Regions from separate parts of the Ensifer sp. 38_S197 genome, predicted to be linked through region 1. Evidence: predicted binding sites of a transcription regulator. Region 1 holds the regulator's gene; each other region holds the start of a gene.
What was found. Region 1 encodes LexA, which represses DNA repair genes until DNA is damaged. Its sites were predicted from a motif close to TGTTCNNNNTGTGTTCNG; they were not measured.

Region 1 (9,909 bases):
GATCTATCTCGGATTAAGCTACGCACGCTCTTAGCGCATACGCTTAAAGGAAGAAACATGCGATCCGTGAAAAGGCCTGCCGGAGAGATCCCGCCGACGCCGAAAACCTTGCGCAATCCGCACGCGCCGACTAGAACAAAACGGAAACAGAAAGAAGAGGGTGAGTCATGCTGGAGCGACTTGGCAGCCAATTTGAAACCGCCTCTGCCGGCTATGCCGGCGCGCACGGGATCGAGCGCGATTCCGATTGGTTCATCCTGAAGATGCAGGAGGAACTTGGGGAGTTGACCCAGGTCTGGAACAAGCTTAGCGGTCGTGGCCGGCGTCACGGAAAATCAACGGAGGAACTCAAGGTCCTGATGGCCGATGAGACCGCTGACCTGCTCGGGCATGTCCTGCTCTTCGCCCACCACCACAAGCTTGACCTGCAGGCGGCAATCGAGCGCAAATGGCGCTTCCAGGCGACGCTATAGCGCCGCCTTCATGTCGTCGAGCAGCGACAGGATGGTTTGCTTGCGGTCGAGATTGTAGGCGTCGCTGACCGTCAGGCGCTCGGTCACGGAGGCCGATAGCCGCGCGAAGCGCTCGGCGCGCATGATGTCTCCGGCAATCGCGGCCTCGCGCGCGTCGCGCATGATGCGGTCGCTGGCGAGCGCCTGGAAAAACTCGAAGATCGTTTCGCTGTCCTTGCCCGAGAGCACGTCCGCCAGCTTGTGCATGTCCTTGCGGACCGCCGGGCCCTGCCCTGCGAGGATCCCATCGAAGGTCGCGGCAATCTCCAGCCCTCCATAATTGATCAGCTTCAGCGCTTCGGCGACGCTGCCATTGGCGGCCGCGACGATGCGCTCGGCATTCTCGCCCTCGAGATCGAATCCGAGATGAGCCAGTGCCTGGCGGAGCGGAACGGCGTCGAGCGGCTTCAGCCGTAGCGGCAGGCAGCGCGAGCGGATCGTCGGCAGCAATTTTCCAGGCGCATGCGTCAGCACCAGGAAAAGCGAGCGGCGCGGCGGCTCCTCGAGTATCTTCAGGATGGCATTGGCAGCATTGCGGTTGAGGTCGTCGGCCGGGTCGATGATGACGATCCGCCAGTTGCCCGTACCGGACGTCTGGCTGAAGAACTTGCCGGCGCGCCGAACCTCGTCGACCGTGATCGCGCCCTTCGCCCTGCCCGTCTTTTCATCGATCGGCCGCGTCAGGTGCAGCAGATTGTGCGAGGCACCCGAGGCAAGCTGCCGCCCGATGGCGGAAGACGGATCGGGATCGGAAAGCGCGGCAGGCGCTTCAGCGGGTTCGGGATGTTTCAGAATGTGGTGCGCAAAGCGGAAGGCGAGCGTCGCCTTGCCGATCCCCTCCGGCCCCTCGATCAGGATCGCGTGGTGTCCCTTGCCGGAGCGGTAGCTCTGCGCCAGGAAGCTTTCCGCCTGTTCATGGCCGAATAGCCGATTGTTCTCGGCGGGCGCGATGGCGCCATCCAGGACGCCGGCTCTTTCCGCGCTCATGACACGACTTCCTCGGTCGCAGCGTCGGCGCCGTTACCGTGCGGCAGCAGCGACTCCACGAGCGAAAGCACCTCGGCGGCGATGGCCTCGACGGGTTGCGTCGCGTCGACCACCCGGCATCGCTCGGCATCGCGCCTGGCGATATCGAGAAAGGCCTCCCGCCGTTTTTCGTGCGTCTCCAGTTGCTCCTTCTCGAAACGGTCGGGATTGTCGTCGCCGGCGCGCCGCTGCGCCCGTTCGAGGCCGATGCTGGCCGGCAGATCGAAAATCACGGTCAGATCCGGCACGACGCCGTTGATCGCCACGCGCTCGAGGCTTTCGACGAAGCTTTGTTCGAGATTGCCGGTGATCCCTTGATAGACGCGCGAGGAATCCATGAAGCGGTCGCAAAGCACGATCGTGCCCTGTTCGAGCGCCGGGCGGATGACCTCTTCGACGTGGTCGCTGCGGGCCGCGGCAAAGAGAATCGCTTCCATCTTAACCCCGAAGGCCTCCGCCGCCCCCGAAAGCAGCACGTGGCGGACCGCTTCGGCGCCGGGCGATCCCCCAGGCTCGCGCGTCGTCAGCACCTCGTAGCCGTGAGCGCGCAGGGATTCGGCCAGAAGGCGGAGCTGCGTCGACTTGCCGGCACCCTCCCCGCCCTCGAATGTTACGAACAGACCTTTTTTCAGCGACACCATGCTTTCCCATATCGGCATGCGACCCCGGTCATGATGATTGGGTCGAATCGACCCAATCATCATGACCGGTTCTCATAAGTTAGACCGGGATGCGGGCGGAAAACCGCACACGCTTTTCCTCATCCCGCTCCGGCCCTGTTTAGCCGATTGGTCCGCGGTGCGAAACCGTCAGGCGGCGATGAATTGGCAGGAACAGGCTCACCGCAGATAGGGCGACTAAATCCAGAAGAACAGCAGCTCCTGCAGCGCATCGAGAGCGCGGCTGGTCAACGTGCCCTGCCCCACGGCGCTGGCGGTCTTGACCGGCACTTCGCGCAGCAGTTTCTCGCCATTCCACAATTTGACGACGCCGACCTCCGTTCCAGCCGCCACCGGTGCACGCAAGGGCCACCTATAGACGATCCGTGCCGTCAGCCGTTCCGGGTTGTCGACTGGTAACAGCACGTCGACGGGACCGCCCGCCACCAGGGGGACGTGAGACGCATCGCCGCCATAGACGGCCGCTTCGCCAATCGCTTCCCCATCGGCAAAAATCCGCTTCTTCTCGAAGGCGGTCATCGCCCAATCGAGCACCCTGCGGCTCTCCTCGATGCGCTCCTTGTCGGTTTCGAGACCGCCCATGGCGAGATAGACCCGGCGGCCGCCGCGCTGCAGCGAGGCGGCCAGGGAGAAACCGAAGCCTTCGGCAAAACCGGTCGCCAGTCCGTCCACACCGATATTGGCCGAGATCAGCGGGTTCTTGTTGCGTTGCAGGATCTTGTTCCACTCAAACTCCGGCTGCGAATAGAGCCGGTAGAGATCCGGATGGGCCTCATGGAGATGCCGCATGAGCGTTACCAGTTCGCTCATCGTGATCTGGTTGCCGGGATCAGGCAGCCCCGTGGCGTTGCGGAACGTCGCAACCGGCATGCCGAGCTCGCGAGCGCGCGCCGTCATGCGCTCGGCAAAAGCGGCCTCGTTGCCGGTCATGCCCTCGGCAAGGATGATGCAGGCATCATTGGCAAGCTGCACCGCCACGCCTTGCAACAGGTCGGCGACGCGGATGCGGGATTTCAATGCGGCAAACATCGTCGAGGTGCCGGCCGGGGCACCACCGGTACGCCAGGCATGCTCGGACACCTCGAAGGTGGTTTCGGCGGAAAGTTCGCCCTTGCCGAGAGCCTCAGCCACGACTTCCATCGTCATCAATTTGGCGAGTGATGCCGGCGGAATCGGCTGGTTTTCGGCACGCGAGAAGAGCACGGTGCCGGTTTCGGCATCGACCAGCAGGATCTGCTTTGCCTTGGTATCGAAGGCAGGCGTCGGCGTCTGCGCAAGTACGGCGCCAGCAAACAACACACCACCGAAAAACACCGCCGAAAACATCTTCATGCGCATGGGAAACTCCCGTTTCCCCTTGGCCATAGCAGCGTGGTCATTTTGGCACAACGCCGCTTACGGTTGTCGGACAGAACCGCTTGCTTTCTGGTGCTTCGCGTAATCGACAATCACCTGGGGGGTAAGCTGCTTCTTGTCTGCCATGATCGCTTCAAACGGCGACTCGGCGTCGCTGACGCGAACTTCGTAATAGGCTGCCGCGTAGGCCGCGTTGCCGTCGGGCATCGGGATGAATTCCGGCCGCTCGCGCGGGATCGGGCCGATCTCCGGGAGCATCACGAACTCATTCAGCGACTGCGGCTGGGCGAACTGCGGCACAGGCGCGGCAAGTGCCGTCACCGGTTCGCCGACGTCGAGCGAAGCCTTTGCGGGAACGGTGAGCGTGCCAAGGCTCTGATTGCGGAACGGCTCGTTCGATGCGACCATCACACCGGTCGCGATCTGGCCCTCCGGCATCACGCTCGGGCCACGTTCGCCCTTCTGGACATAAGAAGCCATCAGATAGGGCATGTCGTTGCCTTCGAGCGGCGCGCGGCCGACATATTGTACGCGCACCTGCGCGCTGCCCTTGCGCTTGATGTCGAGCATATCGGCGGTCTTCGAGGAGACATCGATGATGCGGCCATATTCATAGGGGCCACGGTCGTTGACGCGCACGATCACCGACGCGCCGTTTTCCATGTTGGTGACGCGCGCATAGCTCGGCAGAGGGAACGTCGGATGGGCGGCCGACAGATGCGCCTTGTCGTAGACCTCGCCGTTGGCAGTCAGCCGGCCGTGAAATGCCGAGCCGTACCAGGAAGCGACACCGGTCTTGTTGTAGCCGAAGTCTTCCTTCGGCTGATACCATTTGCCCTTGACCTGATAGGCCTTGCCGACCTGGTAACGTCCGCCGCCCTTCGGAATATTGTTTCCGTTGGCAACGCGCGGGCTCGCCTTCACACCATAAACGGATTCGGCGAAGTATTCCTTGCTGCGCGACTTGGACTTCTTGATGCTCGACGTGGATCCGCAGGCCGCAAGCGTTACGCACAGCATGGGGACCGCCGCAAGGCGCAATCCCTTGACCAGATATGCCGCATTTTTACTGGATGTCATCTGTCCCACAACATCGATCGAATAAGCCGTACTCGAAACCTTCCGCTCATGCCCCCAGCGGAAATCTCGGCGTCCCGAAACGGAACAGTCGATGAACCATGACAGCAACAAGGCAAAAATGCGAACTCATCCACAGATCAGCGCGGGATTTCATGCGTTATGGTTTACAGATGGTTGCCGGCGCAGCAGGCCTGCGCCCTCAGGCACGGCCACCGAGAAAATCTTTCGGCGATGCATGTTAAATCTTGCAAAGCGACAGGGCTTCGCGCAATAACGCCGTGCCCGGTAGGCCATTAGCGCCAACTTCAGGCAAGGACAGGTGGCCGAGTGGTTTAAGGCTCTGGTCTTGAAAACCAGCGTACGGGAGACCGTACCGTGGGTTCGAATCCCACCCTGTCCGCCATTCCCACTGAAAATGCGCTGGCGCCGGCATCGTTGTCGCAGCACTCACTATAGTGAGCGCCGCTGCTGCAAAGACGTGCCGATCCTCGATATCAGCCACGCCCGCACCGATCCCGACACGGCAACTTCCGTTCTCCGCCTTTCTGCATCGGCTGCATGACGTAAAACAGTCACAGCTTACACTCAAAGAGCTGTTGAACACGTCAGCGTGATTGCCAGGCTTGCTGGACTCCGGAACGAAAGCGCGGTTCACATCGTTAACCGACCCGTAGTCCCACCCTTGCATCAAAGTGGACGATCACCGTGCTTGCCGCCCTGCTCCTCGCTTCGATAGTCGCATCGCCCAATATGCCTGACGTCAAGCTCAGCGCCGCCACGGTTGACGAACTGCAGACCGATTTCGAATCCGCCGTTCCCTGCCATCAGATCGACGGACGCAAAGTGTGGAAGGGCGCGATCGCGTTCTACATCCAGTCGTTCGTCTATGACGGCGACACCCCTGTCGCGACCGATGCGGCGGACGCCGTGCTTCCCGAAGACAACACCCCCGAGACGGTGAGGGAATTCGAAGACGCCTGCTCGACCACGCAGCCGGCCTAAAGCGCCGTGCGTTCCGATGAACGCACCAAGGTCGCTCTAGCACCCTTGTTTCCGGGGCACCTTTCCGCTGCAACGATTCCACTTGAACGCATCCCCTGGCCTGCTCCACGACAACGCTCACGAATCGTTCGAATCAAACCCACGGCCTCGCGATGTGCCACGCCGCGGGCCCCATTTCGCACGTATTCATCGCCCAAACCCGCTTTGCTCCCGTAAAAGTGACCGATCGACAGGCGCAGACGCGCCAATTGCCTGAATTCACGGAATTTTAGGCACTTGCAGAACACATATGGAACAGATAGTGTCTGTTCTTGATTTGTTTCACGCCTCTGGAGCGACGTGCCATGCTGACCCGCAAGCAACAGGAATTGCTTCTGTTCATTCACGAACGCATGAAGGAGTCGGGTGTACCGCCGTCATTCGATGAAATGAAGGATGCGCTCGACCTGGCGTCGAAATCCGGCATTCACCGCTTGATCACGGCGCTCGAAGAACGCGGGTTCATTCGCCGTCTGCCAAACCGGGCCCGTGCGCTCGAGGTCATCAAGCTTCCGGAAGCCTACGCATCCAGCCAGCAGCAGCCGCGCCGCGGTTTCTCGCCGAGCGTGATCGAGGGCAGCCTCGGCAAACCGGCTGCACCTCCTCCAGCCGCGCTGCCGAAGCCGGCGCCAATGGCCGAAAATAGTTCGGTTTCAGTGCCTGTGATGGGCCGCATCGCTGCCGGTGTGCCGATCTCGGCTATCCAGAACAACACGCATGACATCACCGTTCCGCTCGACATGATCGGCAACGGCGAACACTACGCCCTCGAAGTCAAGGGCGACTCGATGATCGAAGCCGGCATCTTCGACGGCGACACGGTGATCATCCGCAATAGCAACACGGCCAATCCCGGCGATATTATCGTGGCGCTCGTGGACGACGAGGAAGCGACGCTGAAGCGCTTCCGACGCAAGGGCGCATCGATTGCGCTCGAAGCCGCAAATCCCGCCTACGAGACACGGATTTTCGGGCCCGATCGGGTGAAAATCCAGGGCAAGCTCGTCGGACTGATCCGCCGCTACCACTGACCTCCGGACAAAATCTGATGTTTGACAGGGCCTCGCCGCTGTAAGCAGCGGCGAGGCCCTTTGTCTGTTTGCGACGATCTGACGTCGCGCCGCTTATTCGTGGATCGTGTATTCGCCGAGTTCGCAGAGGTCCTGGGTATCTTCGGTCGTATCGAGGCCAGAGCCTTCTTCGAACTCGAAGCGCATGTCGTACTTGCAGACATCCCGGCCGTCGGCGATGGTGATCTCCATGTCTTCTCCGGGGTTCAGCACCTGCCGGCCGAAAACATCGTCCTCCCACTCGTTGACGCCTACGGGCGACGTGTAAAAGTTCGTCAGTACCGCGCTCGTGTTGTTCTTCAGTTTGAAAACCAGGTCCTCTGCCCGCGCCTCGATAGCGGTCGCAGCAAAGAGGGCCAGTCCCGTCAGGACAAGTTTCGCTTTCATAAATGCCATTGCCTCCGTTTGATGATGACGGACGCTACCGATGCGGCTGATGCCAGCGGAGTCATCGTTCCCCCTCTACCGATTTCACCGAAGCGATAAGATCCGAACGAGACCTAGAAAACGTGGCTTGCGCGGGCGTGTGGAGGCAAAGCAACAATCATGCAATCGCTCTGCCCTGAGGCAGAACGTCTGTTCACACGAGAATGAGGTGAGAGTTTTTGGAGGCCTCGCCCGGAATTGAACCGGGGTACAAGGATTTGCAGTCCTCTGCGTCACCACTCCGCCACGAGGCCTCACAGCTCGGATAACCGAGCGTTGGCGCGGATTTAGAATGATTGCAGAAAAACCGCAAGAGGCATTTTCCGAAAAACGCGCCGTCGATTTGCAAGATAGATACTTTCCACAGAGCGATCGCGAAGCTCCGCCGATCGCATCCCGGATTGGCTTCAGCACCAGGGCGTCGCGTGCCCCGTCCATGGCCGCACCAGCCCTTCGTTGACGAGCACGCGCCCGATGGACTGGTCGCCGCGGGTGATCAGCCGCAGCTTTTCACCGGACTTGGCATCCGGACGGCCGCTCGCCGCTTCCAGCTTGAAGTCACCCGCATTCAGCAGTTCGCGCAGGCGCTGCTTGGCGTAAAAGCCGCGCGAACGCTCCTTGTCGCAGCTCGCCTGGCGGATGCGCGGTGCGTCGACGTCTGCCACGCGGATCGTTTCGCCACGGTACAGGAAGGTGGCACCGTCGATCACGCAATTGTCGTTGCGAATCCCGCAGAAATAAAACTGATCCGTGCGGATTGATGCCGTCTTCACTTCCTCGTTCGGCCGCATTTCAGGTGTCGGCGCCTTTGCACCGACGTCAACGGACGGCACCGGCGTGGCAAGCGCGACTCTCGTCACCGGATTCGGTTTCTGCCTCTCGACTTGCTGGGCGGGACGCTCGTCCGTTTTCTGAGCGGCGCGAACGGGCTTCGGCTTCGATTCGTGGCGCGATGTGAAGGCCAGCACGTCCGATGCCACCGGCCAGTGTTTCAATTCGGCGCGGTGATCATAGGCGACCACGCCGCCAATGGTCAGCGCCGCAGCCAGATACCACGGTGCCATTCCACCTTGTTTACCCCTGCTCCGACCGGAATTCCGGCTTCGACGTTTCGTAGTGGCTTTGGCCATGCGTCCCCATCCTGATTCGCGACCGCATTATGCGTTTGATGGGTTGCCGAAAAGTTTTCGGCGCCCTCCCTCAACAAGGGGCTCGCTGGTTCGGTGGGAATCAAATGGTGGAGAAGCGGGAAGCGCTCAGGCTGGTTGCGATCCAGATCGATCAAATGTTTCGCGATCTATCGAAAAAGTGGGCGGCAGCTCTTGGGTCACGAGCCGTTGGAGGAATTCGCGCGTCCGCGCCAGCGTGCCCACCAGACAGCCAAGCGACGGCGGCGGCGGCGAACGGACGGGATATCGTGCGAAAGAACGATGAGGCCCAGCGGTATCATCCAGAAGCCGAGCACCGGCAGAAAGCCGAGAAAGCCGCAGAACACCAGCAGCGAGCCCAGCAGGATACGCAGCAGCGGCGATTGCGGCAGCGTGATGCGCCATTTGCCGAGCACGATCTGGCGCGTCTGCGGATCAATCCCGAAGTGCGTCTGCTTCCTGTTTTTATTCATCATTCGCTATCCGGCGTCTTTTCCCACAATTGGGGGCTTCTCCACAGCCTCGCAACCGAACTTGTCATTTTTTTTGAAAAAACCGCTTGGCAAATCAGAAAAGCATGCGTATTAGCAGCCTCACTTCTGAAGCGCACAGCGAAACAGCGGCGCGGATGATCCCTGGTAGCTCAGCGGTAGAGCACTCGACTGTTAATCGATAGGTCGCCGGTTCGAATCCGGCCCGGGGAGCCAGTTTCAAAGAGAGCCATTTGCAGAAATGCGAATGGCTCTTTTTCATTTTGCACCTATGTTCCCCGGGTGATCAATCCCATTCTAGACGGTACCTATGACAAAGGCGGCGCCGATCATCGTGTGGTTCCGCAAGGATCCGCGCCTTGCCGATAACAGGGCCCTTGCGGCCGCGGCGGCTGAGGCCCCCGTCATTCCGCTCTATATCCGGGAGCCGGATGAAAGCGGCAACGGCCCACTGGGTGCGGCGCAGCGATGGTGGCTGCACCATTCGCTGGAGGCCTTAGCTGCCCGCCTCGGCCGCCACGGCTCGCAACTCATCTTCCGCTCCGGCGCCCCGCTGGATGTCATCAGCGATGTGGCGCAGACCACGGGCGCCAGTCGCGTCAATTGGAACCGGCGCTATGATCCGAATGGCATCACGGTCGATACGTCCCTGAAAAAAGCACTCGCCGCCAGGGGAATCATCGCGGAGAGCTTTCCCGGGCAACTGCTGCACGAGCCTATGCGCCTGCTGACGACGACAGGCGGCCCTTACCGCGTCTTCACGCCATTTTGGCGTGCGCTCGAATCCAAAATCGTCCCCTCGCCGCCCGTCGATGAACCACGACATGTCGCGAAACCGGGGATCTGGCCGGAATCGGAAACACTCAGTGACTGGGCGCTGCTACCGAAGAAGCCCAACTGGGCAGCCACATTCAGCGAGATATGGACGCCGGGCGAGCAGGGTGCCGTTGCGCGCCTCCACGAATTTATCGACGAGAAGCTGGCAGACTATAAGGTTCGCCGCGACTTCCCGGGCACCGACGGCACATCCCTGCTCTCGCCTCACCTCGCTTTCGGAGAGATCTCGCCGGCGCAGGTCT
Region 2 (9,909 bases), 2.0 Mb from region 1:
TGCACAACCTTCAACGCACGATCGACAAAATCGGTTTCGGACAGCTTGCGCATGCCAATGCTGACAGCCTTGGCCACCGGCACCTTCAGACGCATCTTGTCCTTCTCGAAATCGATGACAAAAAGCTCAAGCTTCATGCCGGCGACTTCCTGCTCTTCGATCGCCACGATCTGGCCAACGCCGTGGGCCGGATAGACGATCGATTCACCGGTCTTGAAGCCCTGGCGTGTCGAAGATTTTTTCTGCTGGGTCGTCATTCGTTTCAAAAACTCCCTGTTTCGCGCCGGCCATTCTGGCCGGGGCCGGGTCAGTGAGGCCCGGGATAGACGGGGATACCGCCGGGTGGGTACATCCTGGTCCGTCCAAGGAACGCAAACAGCCTCATGAAATGCGGTCGCAACAGAGCAAAGCCATGTTGCGTAAATAGGGAGAACCGCGTTTTGGAGATCGTTTGCTTTCGTGATGGTTTTCGGGCGCGCAAAAACACCCTCTGTGGATCAGTAGAAGGAACCTATCACAAAAAAGTGCCGAAATCAATAATTTGCTGCATGGCAGTCATCAAGCCGCCATTCTCGCAACTGCGAGCGCAGTGCGTGTTTTCCCCAGGTTTGGCGCGCTGGGTCGCTCTCACTGCGTCAGCCTCGACGAACGATGGAGATCGTTCGCCTCAGTCGCCCTGGCCCGGCTCGGCAGAGAAGAATTTCTCGTACTTGCCTTCGACGCCGTCCATCTCCTTGGCTTCCGGCATCGGATCGCGCTTGACCGTGATGTTCGGCCACTTCGTGGCAAAATCAGCGTTCAGTTTCAACCACTTATCAAGGCCCGGCTCCGTATCCGGCTTGATCGCTTCGGCAGGACATTCCGGTTCGCAGACGCCACAATCGATGCACTCGTCCGGATGGATGACGAGGAAATTCTCACCCTCATAGAAGCAATCCACGGGGCAGACTTCGACACAGTCGGTATACTTGCAGCGAATGCAGTTGTCGGTCACGACGTACGTCATGAGGTACTCCAGCCAATGCTCACGTTTGATGGCAGACGGCAATCAATGGTGATGCTCGTCGTCCGCGCATGCTAGGAATGTCCGGCGCGCATAGCTGCCGAAGCAAACCCGATGCACCCAACGTGGGTCTGTCAGGTAAAGGCTTTATGGGCCCTTTGCAAGAATATTCAATGCGCGAAACGCCGCGGCAAAGGCAGAGTTTTCTAAAGCATGTCACGCAAAGTGCGCAGCAGTTTTGCGGTAAAGCGCACGGAGCGGATCGGCAAGATCGCGACGCGCTTCAATCCTCGCGCGGATCGAAATCGGGTTTCAGCCGATCGGTTTCCCGCCGCTCTTTCTTGGTCGGGCGTCCCGCCCCACGGTCGCGTGTGGCGAGATCATAAGCCGAGAGCCTTTCCTTCGGCTGTTCAGGCGTGAGATCGTCATAAAGAAGCCGCGCCTCCTCGTAGGGGCCACGTCGCTCCCCGGGGGCAAGCACGCGCACGATCAGCGCGCGGCGGTCGAGGGCGAGCTCAAGCACGTCCCCCGCCTTGACCTGAAACGACGACTGCGTCACGCGCTGCTCGTTGACGGCCACCCGGCCGTCCTCGATCGCCTTTTGCGCAAGCGAGCGCGATTTGATCAGCCGCGTGAAAAACAGCCACTTGTCGAGACGCTGGCGCGATGCCGGGTTGGTCGTGGGCTGTTTTTCCATGTGCTGCCTTACTTCTTCATCTGCTCCTTGAGCGCTGCGAGCTTGGCGAAGGGCGAATCCGGATCCACCGGCTTCTCGCGACGCGGCGGACGCGCCTCGAACTTGCCCTGCCCCGGCTTGCCGCCGCGGTCGTGACGATCGTGGCGGTCACCACGGTCCTGGCGCGGCCCGCCTTCCGACTTGCCACCCTCGTGGCGTTTGCCGCGCATCGGCTCGCCGCCCTTGCGTCCGCCTTCACGTCCTTCGCCCTGGCCTTGACCACGCCCATGGCGCTGGCCGCCGCGACGCTGGTCGCCCTGATGGCGGCCGCCGCCTTGGCGCTGGTTATCCTGGCGGGTGCCCGGACGCCAGAGCAACACGGGCTTGGCCTCGACCGGTTCCCCGGCCTCGCTAACCTGAGCTTCCGCTGGCTGCGCATCGTTCGTCGCGACGGCGATGTCGCCTTCGGCCTTCTCGGTCTCCGCAGCAGGTGCCTCGGCGGCTGCGGTCTCGGCATCCGCCGCACCGTCGCCAGCATCGGCGTCATCGACGGCAGCAGCCGGCTCGGAAGCGGCGGCAGCAACCGCCGGCGCGCCATCCTGGCTGGCGAGGAAGGCCGCAGCCTCCTCGGCCTTGATGCTGTCGGCCCGATAGCCGAGGCCCTTCAGGATCTCTTCCATATCGTCAGGCGTTGCGCCGAGGATCGAAAGCATCGACGTGGTCGCGGTGAAGCGGCGGCCGTCATAGGCGCCTTCCGGGCGTGGCTGCACGCCCGGCTTCCACTGCAGCAGCGGCCGGATGAGATCGGCCAGGCGCTCGAGGATGTCGATGCGCACGGCACGCTTTCCGAGGAAACGGAAACCGGCGAGCTTGTAGAAGGTCCGCTCGAAGGAGGGATCGGTGACGACGGACGTGCGGCCGGCAGCGAGCATCGGGATGAGGTCGCCATAGCCGGGCTTATCGAGGCCGTCGTTCTTCAGCGCCCAGAGAAGCGTGATCAGCTCGGCCGGAGCCGGCTTCAACAGCGCCGGAAGGAAGATGTGGTAGGCGCCAAAGCGAACGCCGTATTTGCGAATCGAAGCGCGGCCGTCCTGGTCCAGCGACTTGACGTCGTCGGCAACATCGCGACGGAAGAGTACGCCGAGGTTCTCGACAAGCTGGAAGGCGAGGCCCTTGGCAAGGCCTTCGAGGTCCTCGGCGCGCGAGATATCGTCGAGCGGCTTCAGCACCGTACCGATGTGATGGTTCACGAAGCGCTCGATGCGCGCCAGAACATGCTCGCGGGCATTCGCCTGTAGCTGATCGTCGGCAAGCAGGATGACGCGCGGCCGCATGACGTGGTCGCTCGCTGCCAGACGGGCGACGGGATCGCCGAGCCAACGCACGAGACCATCCGACGAAATCGCCAGGTCATTGTTGCCCGAAGCATGCAGACGTGCGGCCCGCGCCTCGAACTCGAGAGCCAGCGCCTTCTGGGCAGCGCCCTGCACGGCCTTGGCGTCCGGGCCATCGCCGCCGGTCGCCAGCGTAAACCGGAAACCGGTTAGTTGTCCTACGTGATGACCTTCGACGAAGACGTCACCATTCACACTGATTTCAGCTTCCAGCATAGCATTCTCTCTCAGGCGCTTCATGAGCACAGATGTCCTGCGATCAACAAAGCGTTTCGTCAACCGTTCATGTAGTGCGTCGGATAATCGATCTTCGATTTCCCGCGTCTTTTCTTGCCAGTGTGTCGGATCGGCCAGCCATCCCGGCCGGTTCGACACATAGGTCCAGGTTCTGATCTGCGCGATTCGCGCCGAAAGTGTGTCGATCTCACCATCGGTATGATCGGCCCGCCGGACCTGTTCGGCCATGAAATCCTCGTTCACCGTACCCCGGCGAACGAGATCCGCGTAGATCGTCGAGATCAGATCGGCGTGCTGCACGGGCGTGATGCGCCGATAGTCCGGCAGCGCGCAGGCTTCCCATAGTTTTTCCACCCGCTCGGCATTGGTCGTGATGTCGACGACCTCCGGGTAGCGGGCCAAATGCTCGAACGCCTGCTGATCTACCGCAGGTAGCGCCCGGGCAAGGCCGGGAACCGTCGGCGCGGCGTCGAGACTCTTCTTCAAGGCGGTGAGCGAGGAGTAGTCGAATGCCTTCGAGCGCCACTGCAGCACCTTCACCGGATCGAACTCATGTGACTCGATGCGATGGACCAGCTCATTATCGAAAGGATCGACGCGGCCCGTCACCCCGAACGTGCCATCGCGCAGGTGGCGGCCGGCACGCCCGGCGATCTGCGCGAGTTCGGCCGGGTTCAAGTTGCGGAACTGGTAGCCGTCGAACTTGCGGTCCTGCGCGAAGGCGACATGGTCGACGTCGAGGTTGAGACCCATGCCGATTGCGTCGGTCGCGACCAGATATTCGACGTCGCCCTCCTGATAGAGCGCCACCTGTGCATTGCGCGTGCGCGGCGAAAGCGCGCCGAGAACGACGGCGGCACCGCCGCGCTGGCGGCGGATCAGCTCCGCGATCGCATAGACCTCGTCGGCCGAGAAGGCGACGATCGCCGAGCGATGCGGCAGGCGCGTGATCTTCTTCGAGCCGGCATAGAGAAGCTGCGACATGCGCGGCCGCTCGACGACGGTGATGCCGGGCAGGAGCTGTTCGAGGATCGGCCGCATCGTACCCGCACCGAGCAGCAGCGTCTCGCCGCGGCCCCGCAGATGCAGGATCCTGTCGGTAAAGATGTGCCCGCGCTCGAGGTCGCCGGCGAGCTGCACCTCGTCGATCGCGACGAAGGACGCGGTCGTCTCGCGCGGCATCGCTTCGACGGTGCAGACCGAATAGCGGGCGCGATGCGGCGAGATCTTCTCTTCGCCGGTGATCAGCGCGACATTGTGATGGCCGACCCTTTCGACCAGACGCGTATAGACCTCGCGCGCCAGGAGGCGCAGCGGCAGGCCTATGACGCCGCTGTCATGCGCGATCATGCGTTCGATCGCGTAGTGCGTCTTGCCGGTATTGGTTGGCCCGAGCACCGCGGTTACGCCGCGGCCGCTCAGGATCATGGGGTGAACGGACACGTCATCGATCCCGGGCATTCAGAAATTACGGCAGCGTCTTTTCACGCTGGCGGCAAACACATGCCCACGCACCGAGCCAAACGCAAGAGGCGCCGACAACTAAAACCATCGTTCGGCGTCTCCCAGCCCATTGCACCACCTGTTGTGGTTGGCGCCATCGAGGACAGGAACAGCCATGGAACGAATCGGCGACGAATCGAAGACCCATTGCGATTCACTGTATGTTCACGGCTACATATAGATTTCAACACCGAACGTTGCACCACATGCTGAATCTGGCACGGATACCGCGCATCAGGGCCGCCGACTCGCCTCGATCCAGGCTGTCCCATTGCCAGACAGATCAAAGGATTCCGAATCCAAGACTCTGGAAAGCCTGGAAAATTTTTCACGAAATTCGTCGAAGATTCACCGAACAGAGAGAATGAGAATCGCACCGCACACCTTCGATCAAGACGCGAGCCTCCGACGGCGACTCATGACCCGCGCATCATTCCGCTTTTGTTCTCCACAAGATATAGTGTCTGCGCCGCTCGCCGCCAACAGGATCACGGGCACAGCTTCGGGATTCAAATCCCACGAGAACAGGTGACGCCACCCCGGCCTCGCATGAAAACGGCGCCCCGAAGGGCGCCGCTCGAAAGCACTGATAAGTCCAGACGCTCAGACGAAAAACTGTCCGCCATTCGCGGAAATCGTCGAGCCGGTGATGAAGCCGGCATCGTCGGAAGCCAGGAACACGACGCAGCGGGCAATTTCTTCCGGCTCGCCGAGGCGGCCGACCGGGATCTGCGGAATGATCCGCTCGTTGAGCACCTTCTCCGGCACCGCCCGCACCATTTCCGTGCCGATATAGCCCGGGCAGATGGCGTTGACGGTGATCCCCTTGGCCGCCCCTTCCTGGGCGAGCGCCTTGGTGAAGCCGAGATCGCCGGCCTTGGCTGCCGAATAGTTGGCCTGGCCCATCTGGCCCTTCTGGCCGTTGATCGACGAGATGTTGATGACGCGGCCGAAACCGCGGTCGCGCATGGCGGACCAGAGCGGATGCGTCATGTTGAAGAGACCGGTGAGGTTGGTGCCGATCACCTCGCCCCATTGCTCGGGCGTCATCTTGTGGAACATCGCGTCGCGGGTGATGCCCGCATTGTTGACCAGCACGTCGACCGGGCCGAGATCGGCCTCGACCTTGGCGATGCCTTCGGCGCAGGCCTGATAGCTGGAAACGTCCCACTTGTAGACCGGGATGCCGGTTTCCTGCTTGAAGGCCCCGGCCTTCTCGTCATTGCCGGCATAGTTGGCGGCCACCTTGTAGCCGGCATTCTTGAGTGCGATGGAAATTGCCGCACCGATGCCGCGCGACCCACCCGTGACCAATGCTACCCTGCTCATGCACGCCTCCCACTTGATCAGTTCAGTTTCTCAAAGGCCTTGTTCATCAGCTTTTCGCCGATCTGTCGTCCATAGAGCCCGGCGGCAGCCCGGAATTGAGGCGTCGCGGGCATAGACATCCCCGCCTCGCACCCGGTGAGTGCGAGGTTCATCATCAGCTTGCTGCGCTGAACGGGCGACGCTTTCAAAGCGCCGCTGTCTCCGTTCTGGGCCGCAACCATCATGTCCTTGAAAACGGCCTCGTCGTCCGAGGTCGTATGCTCCAGCACGCACTGAACCAGCCGCGCCTCGTCGAGAGGCGCGGGATTGGCATGTGCGGGAACGATCGGCGAACCGGCCAGCAAGAGGGAAAATGGAACCCGCCTGGCGCTGTTCATGCCGCCAAGCCGACTAGAGCCGTTCGACGCACATGGCGACGCCCATGCCGCCGCCGATGCAGAGCGTTGCAAGCCCCCTGGAAACGCCGCGGCGCTTCATTTCGAAGAGCAGGGTGTTGAGGACGCGGGCGCCGGAAGCGCCGATCGGATGGCCGATGGCGATCGCGCCGCCATTGACGTTGACGATCGACGGATCCCAGCCGAGGTCCTTGTTGACCGCGCAGGCCTGGGCGGCGAAAGCCTCGTTGGCCTCGACCAGGTCGACGTCGCCGATCGCCCAGCCGGCTTTCGCCAGCGCCTTGCGCGAAGCCGGGATCGGGCCGGTGCCCATGACCTGCGGATCGACGCCGGCCGTTGCCCAGGAAACGATACGGGCGAGCGGCTGGATGCCGCGCTTGGAAGCCTGCGCTTCGGTCATCAGCAGGGTGGCGGCAGCGCCGTCATTGAGGCCGGAGGCGTTGCCGGCGGTGACCGTGCCTTCCTTGTCGAAGGCCGGACGCAGCTTCGTCATCTGGTCGAGCGTTGCGCCATGGCGGATATATTCGTCCTGGTCGACGGTAACGTCGCCCTTGCGGCCCTTGACGATGAAGGGAATGATCTCGTCGGCGAAACGTCCGGCCTTCTGTGCCGCTTCGGCCTTGTTCTGCGAGGCGAGTGCGAACGCGTCCTGCTCCTCGCGGCTGAGCTGCCACTGGCGGGCGACGTTCTCGGCGGTGATGCCCATGTGATAGCCGTAGAAGGCGTCGGTTAGGCCGTCCTTGATCATCGTGTCGATCATCTTGAAGTCGCCCATCTTCACGCCGCCGCGCAGATGCGAGCAGTGCGGCGCCATCGACATGGACTCCATGCCACCGGCGACGATGATATCCGCATCACCGGTTGCAATCTGCTGCATGCCGAGCGCCACGGCGCGAAGGCCCGAACCGCAGAGCTGGTTCATGCCCCAGGCGGTCTTTTCCTGAGGGATCCCCGCCTTCATCGCCGCCTGGCGGGCCGGGTTCTGGCCTTCGCCGGCCTGCAGCACTTGGCCGAGGATCACCTCGTCGACCTCGCCTGCCTCGACGCCTGCGCGCTCGAGCACGCCCTTGATGACGGCGGCGCCGAGCTCGTGCGCCGGCGTGTTGCCGAATGCACCGTTGAAGGATCCGACCGCAGTGCGGGCGGCGCTGGCGATCACGATGGAGGGATTGCTCATGGGACGTTTCCTCAGATCTTTCTTGCCTAATGAAAACAGACTGGCAAAGCGCGCGACGCAAGTCAAACGGCTTGATGCAGTGCCACAAAACCATCACCTAAGACGCAACCGCAAGATTTCGCACTTGCGTCGCCGCAACGCACAAAGACATTGTCAGCGGCGCTCTTTTGCGGATACTCTGAAAAACGCAATAAAGACGGGACGATGGGTGAGAGGAGACCCTGATGGCGAAGCACGAAGGCCAGATCGTTATAAAAAAATATGCGAACCGGCGGCTCTACAACACCGGGACCAGCACCTATGTCACGCTCGACGACCTGGCTGTGATGGTGAAGAAGGGTGAGGATTTCGTCGTCCAGGACGCGAAGTCCGGAGAGGACATCACCCATTCCGTGTTGACGCAGATCATCTTCGAGCAGGAGTCCAAGACCGGCAACACGCTTCTGCCGATCTCCTTCCTGCGTCAGCTGATCTCATTCTACGGCGACCAGATGCAGATGGTGGTGCCGAGCTATCTCGAGCATTCTATGCAGGCTTTCACTGAGCAGCAGTCGCAGATGCGCGAGCAGATCAACAAGGCCTTCGGTGACACGCCACTCGGCAAAAACCTGCAGGTTCCGCTGCAACTTGTCGAAGAGCAGGTCCGTCGCAACACCGAGATGTTCCATCAGGCGATGCAGATGTTCTCGCCATTCATCACCGCCCCGCCGGTGAAGGAAAGCAAGAAGGCCGAAGCCAAGGATATTGACGAGCTCAAGGAGCAGCTTCGCGCGCTTCAGACCAAGCTCGACAATCTCGGCTGAGCGCGCTTTCCTCGTGAAGGCGGGTGAGTTCGGTCCCGCCTCGTTTCCCGTCCAGCAGAAAAATACTTTGAATTGGGCCAGCGCCCCGGATCGGCCGGATCGTCGCGCGCTTCAAAGGCCGATCGACACGTCCCGGCCAGCCGAACGCATCGAGACGGCAAAACCGGCGATGACGTCGATGAAACTGATCGTCATCAGGATGAAGAAGAGCTGGGTCGCCGCCGGCGCCAGCAGCAGGAATTCGATCAGGAAGACGATGAACAGGATCATCGACAGCAGGTGATCCATCAGCGCCCGCGTGCTCGTGCGGGTCGCCTTCAGCAATTCGACGAACAACAGCAGCAGCGCGACGACGATCAGAAGGTCACCGAAGCGCATCGTCCAGGTCGCGCCCGACAGCATGGACAGCGACAGCATCTCGGCGTTCAGCCCGGCGATACCGCCAAACATTCCGATCATCGCGAGATTGTAGATGGCGAAAGGCAGGATCAGCAGCGGAACGGCAGCGAGCATCGGGCACGAACTCCTTTGCCGCGTCTTGCGGCGTCTTCAGGTCAGGCTCCTGCTGATAGCACAGGGTCCAAGCGAGAAAATGTCAGACGCAAAACAAAAGGGCCGGCAGAGCCAGCCCTTTGAACCTGATCCGCGAACGGAAACGCTTATGCGTTTTCCTTCGGGGTCAGAACCTGACGGCCACGGTACATGCCGGTCTTCAGGTCGATGTGGTGCGGACGGCGCAGTTCGCCCGAGTTCTTGTCTTCGACGTAGGTCGGAGCCTTGAGGGCGTCAGCGGAACGGCGCATGCCACGCTTGGACGGGCTCGTTTTTCTTTTCGGTACAGCCATTTCATTCTCCACTTATCGGGCAAACACTGTTCAGCAGCCGAAATGGCCGTGTCAAACAGATGTCAATCACGGAAATTTGGCGCGCTTATACATGGCCAACTCCTGTTTGACCAGTCCCCAGCCACAATTTTTCGACTCGACCGAGTCAGACCTCGTCTTCGGGAACGACCCACGGCTCGGCGCGGGCGGCCTCTTCCCACTTCCGGTAGGCGGGATGCGCCTTCATCCGCTGCATGTAGCCGAGCACTTCCGGATCCGCAACGAGATCATAGACGTCGAAACGGTTGACCACAGGAGCGTACATCGCGTCCACCGCACCGAAGGCGCCGAAGAGGAACGGACCGCCGGATTGGGCGAGCGCCTCCTTCCAGATCCGCTCGATGCGGGCGATGTCGGCGCGAACGTCTGCATCCACCTCGAGAGCCCGCTTTTCCCGGCGGACGTTCATCGGACAGGCGCCGCGCAGCGACCGGAAGCCGGAGAGCATCTCCATGGAATAGCTGCGCGCCCGGGCACGGGTCTGGCGCTCGGCCGGCCAGAGCCCGGC
Region 3 (9,909 bases), 810 kb from region 1:
TTCTTTGTTGTCAGATTGCTGGCGACACCGCAGCGACGCTCGTGTCCTTGTGCACGCGGCGCTCGCGCCAGATGATGTAGAGGCCGGAGCCGATGATGATGGCGATGCCGAGCCACTTCAGCGCGTCGGGCAGATCGCCGAAGACGAGCCAGCCGAAGATCGTGGCCGAGACGATCTCCAGATATTGCAGTGGCGCCAGCACCGAAGCCGGGGCGGCACGATAGGCGTAGACGCCGAGCACGCCCGAGATGGTGGCGGTGACGCCGACGCCGAGCAGGTAGGCCCAGGTGTAGCCTTCCGGCCAGGCCGGATCGAAGATGCTGGAGCCGGTGCCTTCACCGAAATAGAGCAGCACGAGGCAGAAGAGCCCACCCCAGATGCCGGCATGAAACTGCATAGACCAGGGGTCCTCGTTCTGCGCCACCATGCGGGTGACGAGCAGGAACACGGCGAGGCCGAAGGCGGCGACAACAGGTAAAAGCGCGATCGGCCCGACCTCCTGCATGCTCGGCTGGATGACGAGCAGTGCGCCGAAGAAGCCGACGCCGCAGGCGGTATAGCGCCGCCAGCCGATCGTTTCCTTCAGGAAGACGCTGCCGAGGATCGTCAGGATGATCGGCTCGACGAAGAAGATCGCAATCGCGTCGGCAACCTCCATCACCTTCAGCGTGGTGATGAAGGAGAGCATCGTCACGACCAGAAGACCGCCGCGCAGCGCATGGAGCCCGGTCTTGCGCCAGGTGAGATCGAAGAGGCTGCCGCGGACGAGCACGATCGGCAGGATGAAGACGACCTGCAGCAGGAAGCGGACGGCAGTAATCTCGGCCGAGGGAACGGTGGTGATCGCCAGCTTCGCGAAGATAAAGATCAGCGGCGACAACAGCACCGAGATCACCATCAGCGTCAGCCCAAAAGAGATGCGATTGTGGTCCGCTGCGATCTTGGGAAGGGACATGTCGGTCATGGGATTTCCGGTCAGCGCTTGCCTGCGACGACGCCCAAGCACCAGGCGGCAAAGTCCGCGGTCGCCTGTTCCCGGCCAAGTTCGTTCAGGGTCTCGTGGCGCATGCCATCATAGACGGTGACGGTGACGTTGCGCAGGCCGGCCGCCTTCATCTTGGTACCGAGCCAGCGCACGGCGTTGCCCATCTCCGTGGACGGGTCGGCGCTGCCGCCGACGAGATGGATGGGCAGGTCCTTGCGGAGCCGTGCCAGACGGTCGGGCCGGGCACCACCGAAGGACAGGCGGAAGAGGTCGAGCCAGAGCGAGACGGTCGCATCGAAGCCGCAAAGCGGATCGGCTGCGTATTTCGCGACCTCGGCATCGTCGCGGGAGAGCCAGTCGAGATCGGTCTTGCGATCCTTTATGGCGCCGCCCCACATGCCGAAGGTGAGCTTGGTCAAAAGCGGGCTCGGCACGTCCGAGCCCTTCAACGCCTTCTCGATCTTGAGGATAACCTGGCCGCCGCGGCCGGCAAGGCCGGGGCGGAAATTGGAGTTCCAGATGGCGAGCGCATCATAGAGGCCGGGGTCGGTCTCGGCGGCGTTGAGCGCGATCAGCCCGCCCATGGAGTGGCCGAAGAGGATGACCGGCAGATCCGGGTGCGCCGCGGTCGCCAGAGCCCGCACGGCCCGGATATCGGCGAACACCTTGTCGAGGCCTTCGCGGTTCGAGAACATGCCGAGCGGTGCGTCCGGCGCCCGCGTTCTGCCGTGGCCGCGATGGTCATGGGTATAGACATGGAAACCGTGCGCGGCCATGGCTTCGGCGAAGCGGGCGTAGCGGCCGGAATGTTCGGCAAGGCCGTGGCTGACGAGAAGGATGCCGCGGGCATCGGCGGCGGCCGGGAAATGGCGCCAGCTCAAGGTGGCACCGGTCGGGCTCTGATGTGTCTTCACCTGCCCGAACACGATTTCCCCCGGCACCAACGACAAACCATTTCGATATCAAATCGATTTGCAAGGCAAAGGCAATCGCCGCTTGTTGCTCGTTGCGCATGAGGTCACAAGAGAATGTGCATTCATCGTAATTATGAGTTGCATTTTTCCCGTTTTGAGCGATATTCGTTCCCTGTTTGTTTCCGCAGGAGGATATCATGGTTAGTTTCTGCAAGGCGATATCGGGTCCGATGGCAGGACTGCTGGCGGCATTGGCGCTGTTCCTTGCTCCGGCTGCCTTCGCCGCCGGCGAGGAAATGTCGGACCAGGGGGCGACCGAAGGCGCGGGCTCGCGCACGGAATATGTGCTGGCGGTGAGCTGGCAACCCGGCTTCTGCGAGACCCGGCCGCAGCGCAAGGAATGCGAAAGCCAGACGGCGGAGCGTTTCGACGCCACCAATCTCTCGCTGCATGGCCTCTGGCCGCTCCGCAAGAGCTATTGCGGGGTAGCGGCCGATGCGCGCGCGAAGGATCGCAAGGGCAACTGGCTTGATCTGCCGAAGCTTGCCATGGCCGGCGACACGGCGGCGCGGCTGCTCACCGCCATGCCCGGCGTGCAGTCCGGGCTCGACCGGCACCAGTGGCTGAGGAGCGGCACCTGCCAGAGCGGCTCGGTCGACGATTATTTCTCGGCGCAGCTGCGCATGCTGGAGGAGCTCAATCGCTCGGCGGTCGGCGCCCTGTTTCGCCAGCGCATCGGCTCCGAGCTCGATGAGGCGACGATCAAGCAGGCCTTCGACCAGAGTTTTGGCGCCGGTGCCGGCGATCGGGTGCGCATGCGCTGTCAGACGGTTCAGGGACGCAGCATCATCACCGGGCTGACGATCGGGCTGACCGGCGACGTCTTGAAGGCATCGAGCCTCGGCCTGCTGATCCAGGCGGCGGGACCGACCGAGTTCAAATGCGCCAAGGGTATTGCCGATACGGCCGGGCGAAGCTGATCGGCCTCGCAGGGCCATTTCTTCGGCGGCGAGGGCGCTGTCGAGGCAGGACGGCCGCATGGGACAGGTTAAGGGGACAAGCCGGCGCGAATGCCTTTGATCATTGCCCCCTTCCTATAATTCGCCTACATAGCGGGCAAATTTCCTTTCCCTGCGGAGCATTTCCTTATGGCACGTCAGTTCATCTATCATATGGCCGGACTTAATAAGTCCTACGGCGCGAAAAAGGTCCTGGAGAACGTTCATCTGTCGTTCTACCCGGACGCCAAGATCGGTATCCTCGGCCCGAACGGCGCCGGTAAGTCGACGGTGCTCAGGATCATGGCCGGCCTCGACAAGGAATTCACCGGTGAGGCCTGGGTCGCCGAAGGTGCCACCGTCGGTTACCTGCCGCAGGAGCCGCAACTCGATCCGACGAAGACGGTGCTCGAAAACGCCATGGAAGGCGTTGCCAAGAAGAAAGCGATCGTCGACCGCTACAACGAACTGATGATGAACTATTCCGACGAGACGGCGGAAGAAGGCGCCAAGCTCCAGGACATCATCGACAGCCAGAACCTCTGGGACCTCGAAAGCCAGGTCGAGATGGCCATGGAAGCGCTGCGCTGCCCGCCGGGCGACGCGGAAGTGACCAATCTTTCCGGCGGTGAAAAGCGCCGTGTCGCGCTCTGCAAGCTGTTGCTGTCGCAGCCGGACCTGCTGCTGCTCGACGAACCGACCAACCACCTCGACGCCGAGACGATCGCCTGGCTCGAAAAGCACCTGCGCGAGTATCCGGGCGCCGTGCTGATGATCACCCACGACCGCTACTTCCTCGACAACGTCACGGGCTGGATCCTCGAGCTCGACCGCGGCCGCAGCATTCCCTACGAGGGCAACTACTCGGCCTACCTCGTTGCCAAGGCCAAGCGCATGCAGCAGGAAGGCCGCGAAGAGGCCTCCCGCCAGAAGGCGATCGCCCGCGAACAGGAATGGATCGCATCCAGCCCCAAGGCCCGCCAGGCCAAGTCCAAGGCGCGTATCCGCTCCTATGACGAACTGGTCAACGCCGCGGAAAACCAGCGTCCGGGCGACGCGCAGATCATCATCCCGGTCGGCGAGCGTCTCGGCCAGGTGGTCATCGAGATGGATGGCGTCACCAAGGGCTACGGCGACCGCCTCTTGATCGACGGCCTGTCGCTGAAGCTGCCCCCGGGCGGCATCGTCGGCATCATCGGCCCGAACGGCGCCGGTAAGACGACGCTCTTCCGCATGATCACCGGCCAGGAGCAGCCCGACAGCGGCTCGATCCGCATCGGTGACACCGTACATCTCGGTTATGTCGACCAGAGCCGCGACGCGCTCGACGGCAACAAGACCGTCTGGGAAGAAATCTCCGGCGGCGCCGAAGTCATCAAGCTCGGCAAGCACGAGATGAACTCGCGCGCCTATTGCTCGACCTTCAACTTCAAGGGCGGCGACCAGCAACAGAAGGTCGGCAACCTCTCGGGTGGTCAGCGCAACCGCGTTCACCTCGCCAAGATGCTGAAGGCCGGCGGCAACGTTCTGCTGCTCGACGAACCGACCAACGACCTCGACACCGAGACGCTGGCGGCGCTCGAAGTCGCGCTCGAAAACTTCGCCGGTTGCGCCGTTATCATCAGCCACGACCGCATGTTCCTCGACCGCTTGGCCACGCACATCCTCGCATTCGAAGGTGACAGCCAGGTCGAATGGTTCGAAGGCAACTTCGAAGACTACGAGAAGGACAAGATCCGTCGCCTCGGCCCGGATTCGGTCAACCCCAAGCGCGTCACCTACAAGCGCCTGACGCGCTGATCAGTGATCGGCGCCGCCATGTGTGCGGCGCCCATTGCCCGCAGCCGGCTGCGCAAGCAGGCGGTGCAGCTGGAATTCACGGAACGGGCGAAGCGCAGGCTTCGCCCGTTTTCCTTTGCCGCTCGGGCAGGGAAGGCATCCAATAAAATCGAGACCGAATGAGATAGTCCGGCTGAGGCATGGCCATGCGCCGTGGAATGGGTCTTGCGGGTGCGCGGGGCGCAAAGCCTGTCTTGTGTGCGCCATTGTTCGGCCTGTCCACGCAAATCCGCTTGCACCGATCTCGCAAATCACATAAACATATCTTTATGTGTTGATGGGGATCGCGATGGCTGTTCAGAAAGAGTTGGGTCTGGATGCGCTGGTAGACGTGCTGAAGGCGGCGGGAGAGCCGACCCGCATGCGTCTCGTCGCTTTGCTTGCCGCGGGCGATCTCACCGTCACCGATCTTACCGAAATTCTCGGGCAGTCGCAGCCACGCATTTCGCGGCACCTGAAGCTGCTGGCCGAGGTCGAACTCGTCGACCGTTATCAGGAAGGCGCCTGGGCCTATTTCCGCCTCAGGCAGGATGGCGCCCGCGTCGCGCTGGTGCGGGCGATGCTGGCGTCGGCATCCGCCGACGACGCGGTGCTTTCGCGCGATGCGGCGCGGCTGGCGACGCTCAAGAAGGCGAGGGCCGAGAAGGCGCAGGCCTATTTCAGCCGCAACGCCGCCGGCTGGGACGAGCTTCGCCGCCTGCATGTCAGCGAGCGCGACGTCGAAGCGAAGCTGCGCGAGATGGTCGGCGACGAGCCGGTCGAAAGCCTGCTCGACCTTGGTACCGGCACCGGGCGCATCCTTCAGCTCTTCGAAGGGCTCTATCGCCGCGGTGTCGGCGTCGATGCCAGCCGCGACATGCTCGCCGTGGCGCGCTCCAATCTCGACCGCGCCGGCATCACCAAGGCGTCGATCCGGCACGGTGACATCTTCAATCTCCCGCTCGACGGCCACGCCTTCGATCTCGTCACCATTCACCAGGTGCTGCATTTTCTCGATGAGCCGGAGGCAGCGATCGCGGAAGCTGCGCGCATGCTGATGCCGGGCGGTCGCCTTGTCATCATCGACTTTGCGCCGCACCGGCTCGAGCATCTGCGCGACGAGCATGCGCATGCGCGCCTCGGCTTTTCGCACCAGGTGATCGCCGATTGGCTCGCCAAGGCCGGCCTGGTGCTCGAAAAGACCACGGACCTTTCGCCGGAAGCGGCGGAGGAAGAAAAGCTGACGGTGACGATCTGGCTGGCGCGCGATCGGCGGGCCGTGAATGAGAATGAAACGCCGCGGCCGCGCGTTCATGCAGGGGGAGTTTGAGAATGACGGCACAGACGCTTTATCCGGCCGAGCGCGGCAATCTGAGGCTTTCCTTCGAATACTTCCCCCCCAAGACCGACGAAATGGAAGTGCAGCTCTTCCAGACGGCGGAAGATCTTTCCGTCTTCGGTCCCGCATTCGTGACGGTTACCTATGGTGCCGGCGGCTCGACCAAGGCGCGCTCGCTGACGACCGTGCGGCGGATGATCGAGCAGATGGGGTTTGCCAATACGGCCGCGCATCTGACCTGCGTCGGGGCGCCGAAGGCGGAAGTCGATGCCGTCATCGACGAATACATCGACTATGGCGTCCGCCATTTCGTGGCGCTGCGCGGCGATCCGCAGGGCGGCATCGGCAGCACGTATCAGCCGCATCCGGATGGCTATGCCAGCAGCACCGATCTGGTGCGGGCGATCCGCGCGCGGGGCGACGATATCGAGATTTCCGTATCCTCCTATCCGGAGAAGCACCCGGAGAGCCCTGACGTGGCCGCCGACATCGACATGCTGAAGCGCAAGGTCGACGCGGGAGCCAACCGGGCCCTGACCCAGTTCTTTTTCGACAATAACGATTTCGAGCGCTATCTCGAACGTGTGCGCCGCGCCGGCGTCAACATCCCGATCGTGCCGGGCATCCTGCCGATCAACAACCTGGCGCAGGTGCAGAAATTTGCCGGCCTCTGCGGCGCGAGCGTGCCGGAGGCGATCGTCACCCGGCTCGTGCACCTGGAAGACCAGCCGGCCGAACGCTTCAAGGAGGCGACCCACATCGCCGCCGAGCAGATCGTCGATCTCGCCCGGCGCGGCGTGCGCGATTTCCATCTCTATACGATGAACCGCTCGCCGCTGGTGACCGCCGTCTGCGATCTCGTGGGCTTCGAGCGGGTCTCGGCGGAGCCAAGTGTGGTGCTCCCCGGTCAGCGGCTCCAGGTGGCGGCCGGAGCGGCTGCCTGAATTGGTGCGGTAAACCCGGTCTACGGCGCTCAGCGCCTGGCCGACGTGCAAAGGTCGCCGTGGCGCTTTGACTGCCGCACGTCTTTTCAGCCAGGTTGCCCGAAAACAGAGAAAGCGCATGAAGGCCGGCCTTCATGCGCTTTCTTTTCTGTCGCAGCGATCAGACCCTGTGCTCTCTTGGCGGTCTAGCTTGCTTGGTGCTGCAAAATGGGTTTCCGGAAATTTAAGTCCCTATTCGGTTTGGACTGTCAGCGGCCGCTCATCAGATGAAGAGCATCGTGGCCACGAATACGAACGCTGCACTTATCATGAGGACATTCAGCGAATGTGTAAGGCCCATGGAAGACCCTCCCTGCGTTGACGCGTTAAAACATAGGGCGAAATCACGATGTGTTAAAGCGAAACTTGTGCTGCAGTGCGAAATCCGTGAGGGGGAGTATGCTTGTTCACAGGGCTATAATATTGAGATATTTATCTTTTTCAGCCTGCCACAATTTTTTCACAATCACTTCAGCAAGGTTAATATAAACGATTGTAATCGTGCGTGAGCGCCTCGGAAGAGGACGAATTGACCGGTTCGATTCCTCGTTCAGACGGCGTGTCTGAGCCGTAGAATGCGGCCGTCGAGCACTGCGAGGCCGAATGCGATCAGCGCCATGCCGGCGATGTCGGCTGCCTGCAGCGTTTCCCCGAGGAAGAGATAGCCGAGCAGGATCGCGCTTGGCGGCACCAGCAGCGTGACGAGGGAGGCATTGGTGGCGCCGGCTTCCGCCATGATCCGGAAGAAGAGGATATATCCGTAGGCGGTCGAGACGAGGGCGAGGCCGAGGATGGCAAGCGTCGCTGCCATTGGCGGCATCGGCAAGGTCCAGGGCGCATCGGTGAAGGCGGCAACGGGCAGCATCATCAGCGTCGAAGCGGTGAGCTGGCCAGCCGCGGTCACCGGCGGAGCGAAATTTCGAAAGCGCTTTCCGTAGGTCGCTGCGAAACCATAGCTGACGGCGGCGAGCACCGGCAGGACGAGCGCCCAGAGCGGAATGCCGCTTGTCGTGCCGAACAGGCCTGCAAGCGCACTCGGCCCGATCAGCACCACGGTACCGGCAAGGCCGAGCAGGCAGCCGGAGATCTTGGCGGAGCTCAGCTTCTCGTCCTCGGTCGCCATATTGGCGATGATGACGGTCCAGACCGGCGTCGTGGCGTTGAGGATCGCGGCCAGCCCGGCGCCGATCTGGGTCTGCCCGAGGAAGATGAACGCGTGCGGAATGGCGTTGTTGATCAGTCCCATCAGCGCGAACTCGCGCCAGCGTCCGGAAAGTGCCTGATACATGCCGAAGCGGCCGCGGATATAGAGATGCAGGGCAAATGCCGCGAGGCCCAGGCGCAGCATCACCAGCGTGAATGGCGGCACATGGGCGACGGCCACGCGCGCGAAGAAGAAGGACCCGCCCCAAATGAGACCGAGCAGGGCGAGCAGCGCCCAGGTTCTGACGCTCATCTGATGGCCGTCGATTGTGGTTCGCGCATCCATGGTGATTGCCCTGTCCGTGCTGATTGCCTCGCCCGTCAGCTTCGTCCAGGCGGGAGAATGGAGATCGCTGCGCAAAGTTCGCGCCCGACATTCCCGGACCGGTTGTGATCTGACGACAATTTCATAGCCCGGCGTCCTCGCGGGGGCCACCCGGTTCTTGCGGTACTGGTGGAAAGGGGCGCTCAAGCCGCCGTAGCGCATCTGGGTGGGACAAAAGAAACCCCGGAGATCGGTTCCGATCCCCGGGGTGATGGGTCTTTACGCATGAGCCACGTCTGTGGCCCGCGGTTCGCTCAGAGCGCGTTCAGGAGTTCCAGCGTCGCCCAGCCGTCGGCCGGGCGACCGAGGCGGAGCTGCTCCTTCTGGAGTGCGGCGCGGGTACCGGAGCCGAGGATGCCGTCGACCTTGCCGACGTCATGGCCGAGCGTCTGCAGCTTGGTCTGCAGCGCCTTCATGCCGACATCGTCGAGGCCGGGCTCCGGGTTGCCGCCTTCATAGGTCGGCGCGCCGGCGAGGCGGGTTGCGAAATAGGCGGCCGAGGTCGTGTAGATGAACGACTGGTTCCACTCGAGATAGATATTGAAGTTCGGATAGGTGAGGAAGGCCACGCCCTTGCGGCCCTGCGGCAGCACCAGCGAGGCTTCGAGGTTGCCATTGGCGGTGTTGCCGTCGCGTGGGCTGACGCCGAGCGCGAACCAGTCGGAAGCCTTCATGCCCGGCTGCAGGCCGGTCTTTTCCCAGGGAAGATTTTCGGGAACGGTCACTTCCTGGATCCAGGGCTGGCCGGCCTTGAAGCCGAGGCTCTGGATGAACTTGGCCGCGGTCAGGATCGCGTCCGGCGAGCTCTTCTTGAGGTTGACGTGACCGTCGCCGTCGCCATCGACGCCATAGGCGATGATGTCTTCCGGCAGCATCTGCACCTGACCGATCTCGCCGGCCCAGGCGCCGGTGGTCGTTGCCGGATCGAGGTCGCCGTGCTGAACCATCTGGATCGCTGCAATCAACTGCGGCCGGAACATTTCCGGGCGGCGGCAATCGTGCGAGAGCGTTACCAGCGCATTGCGGGTGTTGAAGTCGCCCTGAACGGCGCCGAAGTCGGTTTCCATCGCCCAGAAGGCGGTGATGACGGGGGCCGGCACGCCGAATTCCTTCTCGGCCCGGGCAAAGACGTCGGCATATTCCTTCATCTTCTGGTGGCCGAGATCGAGACGCGACTTGCTGACGGTTCGCTTGGAGAACTCGGTGAAGGTCTGCTTGAAGACGCCCTGGGTGCGGTCACGGCTCAGGACCTTCTGGTCGATCGCGGCACCGGCGAGCGCACGATCGGCGACATCGGCCGGAACGCCCTTGGCGATGGCTTCGGCCTTCACGCCCTCAAGGAAT

Region 2: the regulator LexA is predicted to act here: its motif matches at 4,919-4,936, upstream of AC1Z3V_RS16655 (helicase-related protein).
Region 3: the regulator LexA is predicted to act here: its motif matches at 2,066-2,083, upstream of AC1Z3V_RS30115 (ribonuclease T2).

What each region holds. Positions count from the first base shown of each region.
Region 1 covers NZ_JBXOVZ010000002.1:2,695,850-2,705,758, reverse strand. Annotated here, with positions in the region: gene AC1Z3V_RS26215 (pyrophosphatase) at 168-473, shown strand; gene AC1Z3V_RS26210 (DNA polymerase III subunit delta') at 468-1,499, opposite strand; gene tmk (dTMP kinase) at 1,496-2,179, opposite strand; gene AC1Z3V_RS26200 (D-alanyl-D-alanine carboxypeptidase family protein) at 2,396-3,556, opposite strand; gene AC1Z3V_RS26195 (septal ring lytic transglycosylase RlpA family protein) at 3,614-4,654, opposite strand; tRNA gene AC1Z3V_RS26190 (tRNA-Ser) at 4,968-5,057, shown strand; gene AC1Z3V_RS26185 (hypothetical protein) at 5,360-5,656, shown strand; gene lexA (transcriptional repressor LexA) at 6,001-6,726, shown strand; gene AC1Z3V_RS26175 (hypothetical protein) at 6,820-7,152, opposite strand; tRNA gene AC1Z3V_RS26170 (tRNA-Cys) at 7,372-7,445, opposite strand; gene AC1Z3V_RS26165 (thermonuclease family protein) at 7,599-8,255, opposite strand; gene AC1Z3V_RS26160 (hypothetical protein) at 8,519-8,812, opposite strand; tRNA gene AC1Z3V_RS26155 (tRNA-Asn) at 8,972-9,046, shown strand; gene AC1Z3V_RS26150 (cryptochrome/photolyase family protein) at 9,141-9,909, shown strand, end outside.
Region 2 covers NZ_JBXOVZ010000002.1:701,091-710,999, forward strand. Annotated here, with positions in the region: gene AC1Z3V_RS16640 (CarD family transcriptional regulator) at 1-257, opposite strand, end outside; gene fdxA (ferredoxin FdxA) at 668-1,006, opposite strand; gene AC1Z3V_RS16650 (RNA-binding S4 domain-containing protein) at 1,287-1,700, opposite strand; gene AC1Z3V_RS16655 (helicase-related protein) at 1,709-4,753, opposite strand; gene phbB (beta-ketoacyl-ACP reductase) at 5,417-6,142, opposite strand; gene AC1Z3V_RS16665 (hypothetical protein) at 6,160-6,486, opposite strand; gene AC1Z3V_RS16670 (acetyl-CoA C-acetyltransferase) at 6,533-7,714, opposite strand; gene phaR (polyhydroxyalkanoate synthesis repressor PhaR) at 7,939-8,517, shown strand; gene AC1Z3V_RS16680 (hypothetical protein) at 8,629-9,030, opposite strand; gene rpmF (50S ribosomal protein L32) at 9,177-9,362, opposite strand; gene AC1Z3V_RS16690 (glutathione S-transferase family protein) at 9,508-9,909, opposite strand, start outside.
Region 3 covers NZ_JBXOVZ010000002.1:3,509,425-3,519,333, reverse strand. Annotated here, with positions in the region: gene AC1Z3V_RS30125 (DMT family transporter) at 11-964, opposite strand; gene AC1Z3V_RS30120 (alpha/beta fold hydrolase) at 976-1,911, opposite strand; gene AC1Z3V_RS30115 (ribonuclease T2) at 2,097-2,879, shown strand; gene ettA (energy-dependent translational throttle protein EttA) at 3,048-4,697, shown strand; gene AC1Z3V_RS30105 (ArsR/SmtB family transcription factor) at 5,026-6,045, shown strand; gene metF (methylenetetrahydrofolate reductase [NAD(P)H]) at 6,048-6,998, shown strand; gene AC1Z3V_RS30095 (DMT family transporter) at 7,588-8,526, opposite strand; gene AC1Z3V_RS30090 (lytic murein transglycosylase) at 8,820-9,909, opposite strand, start outside.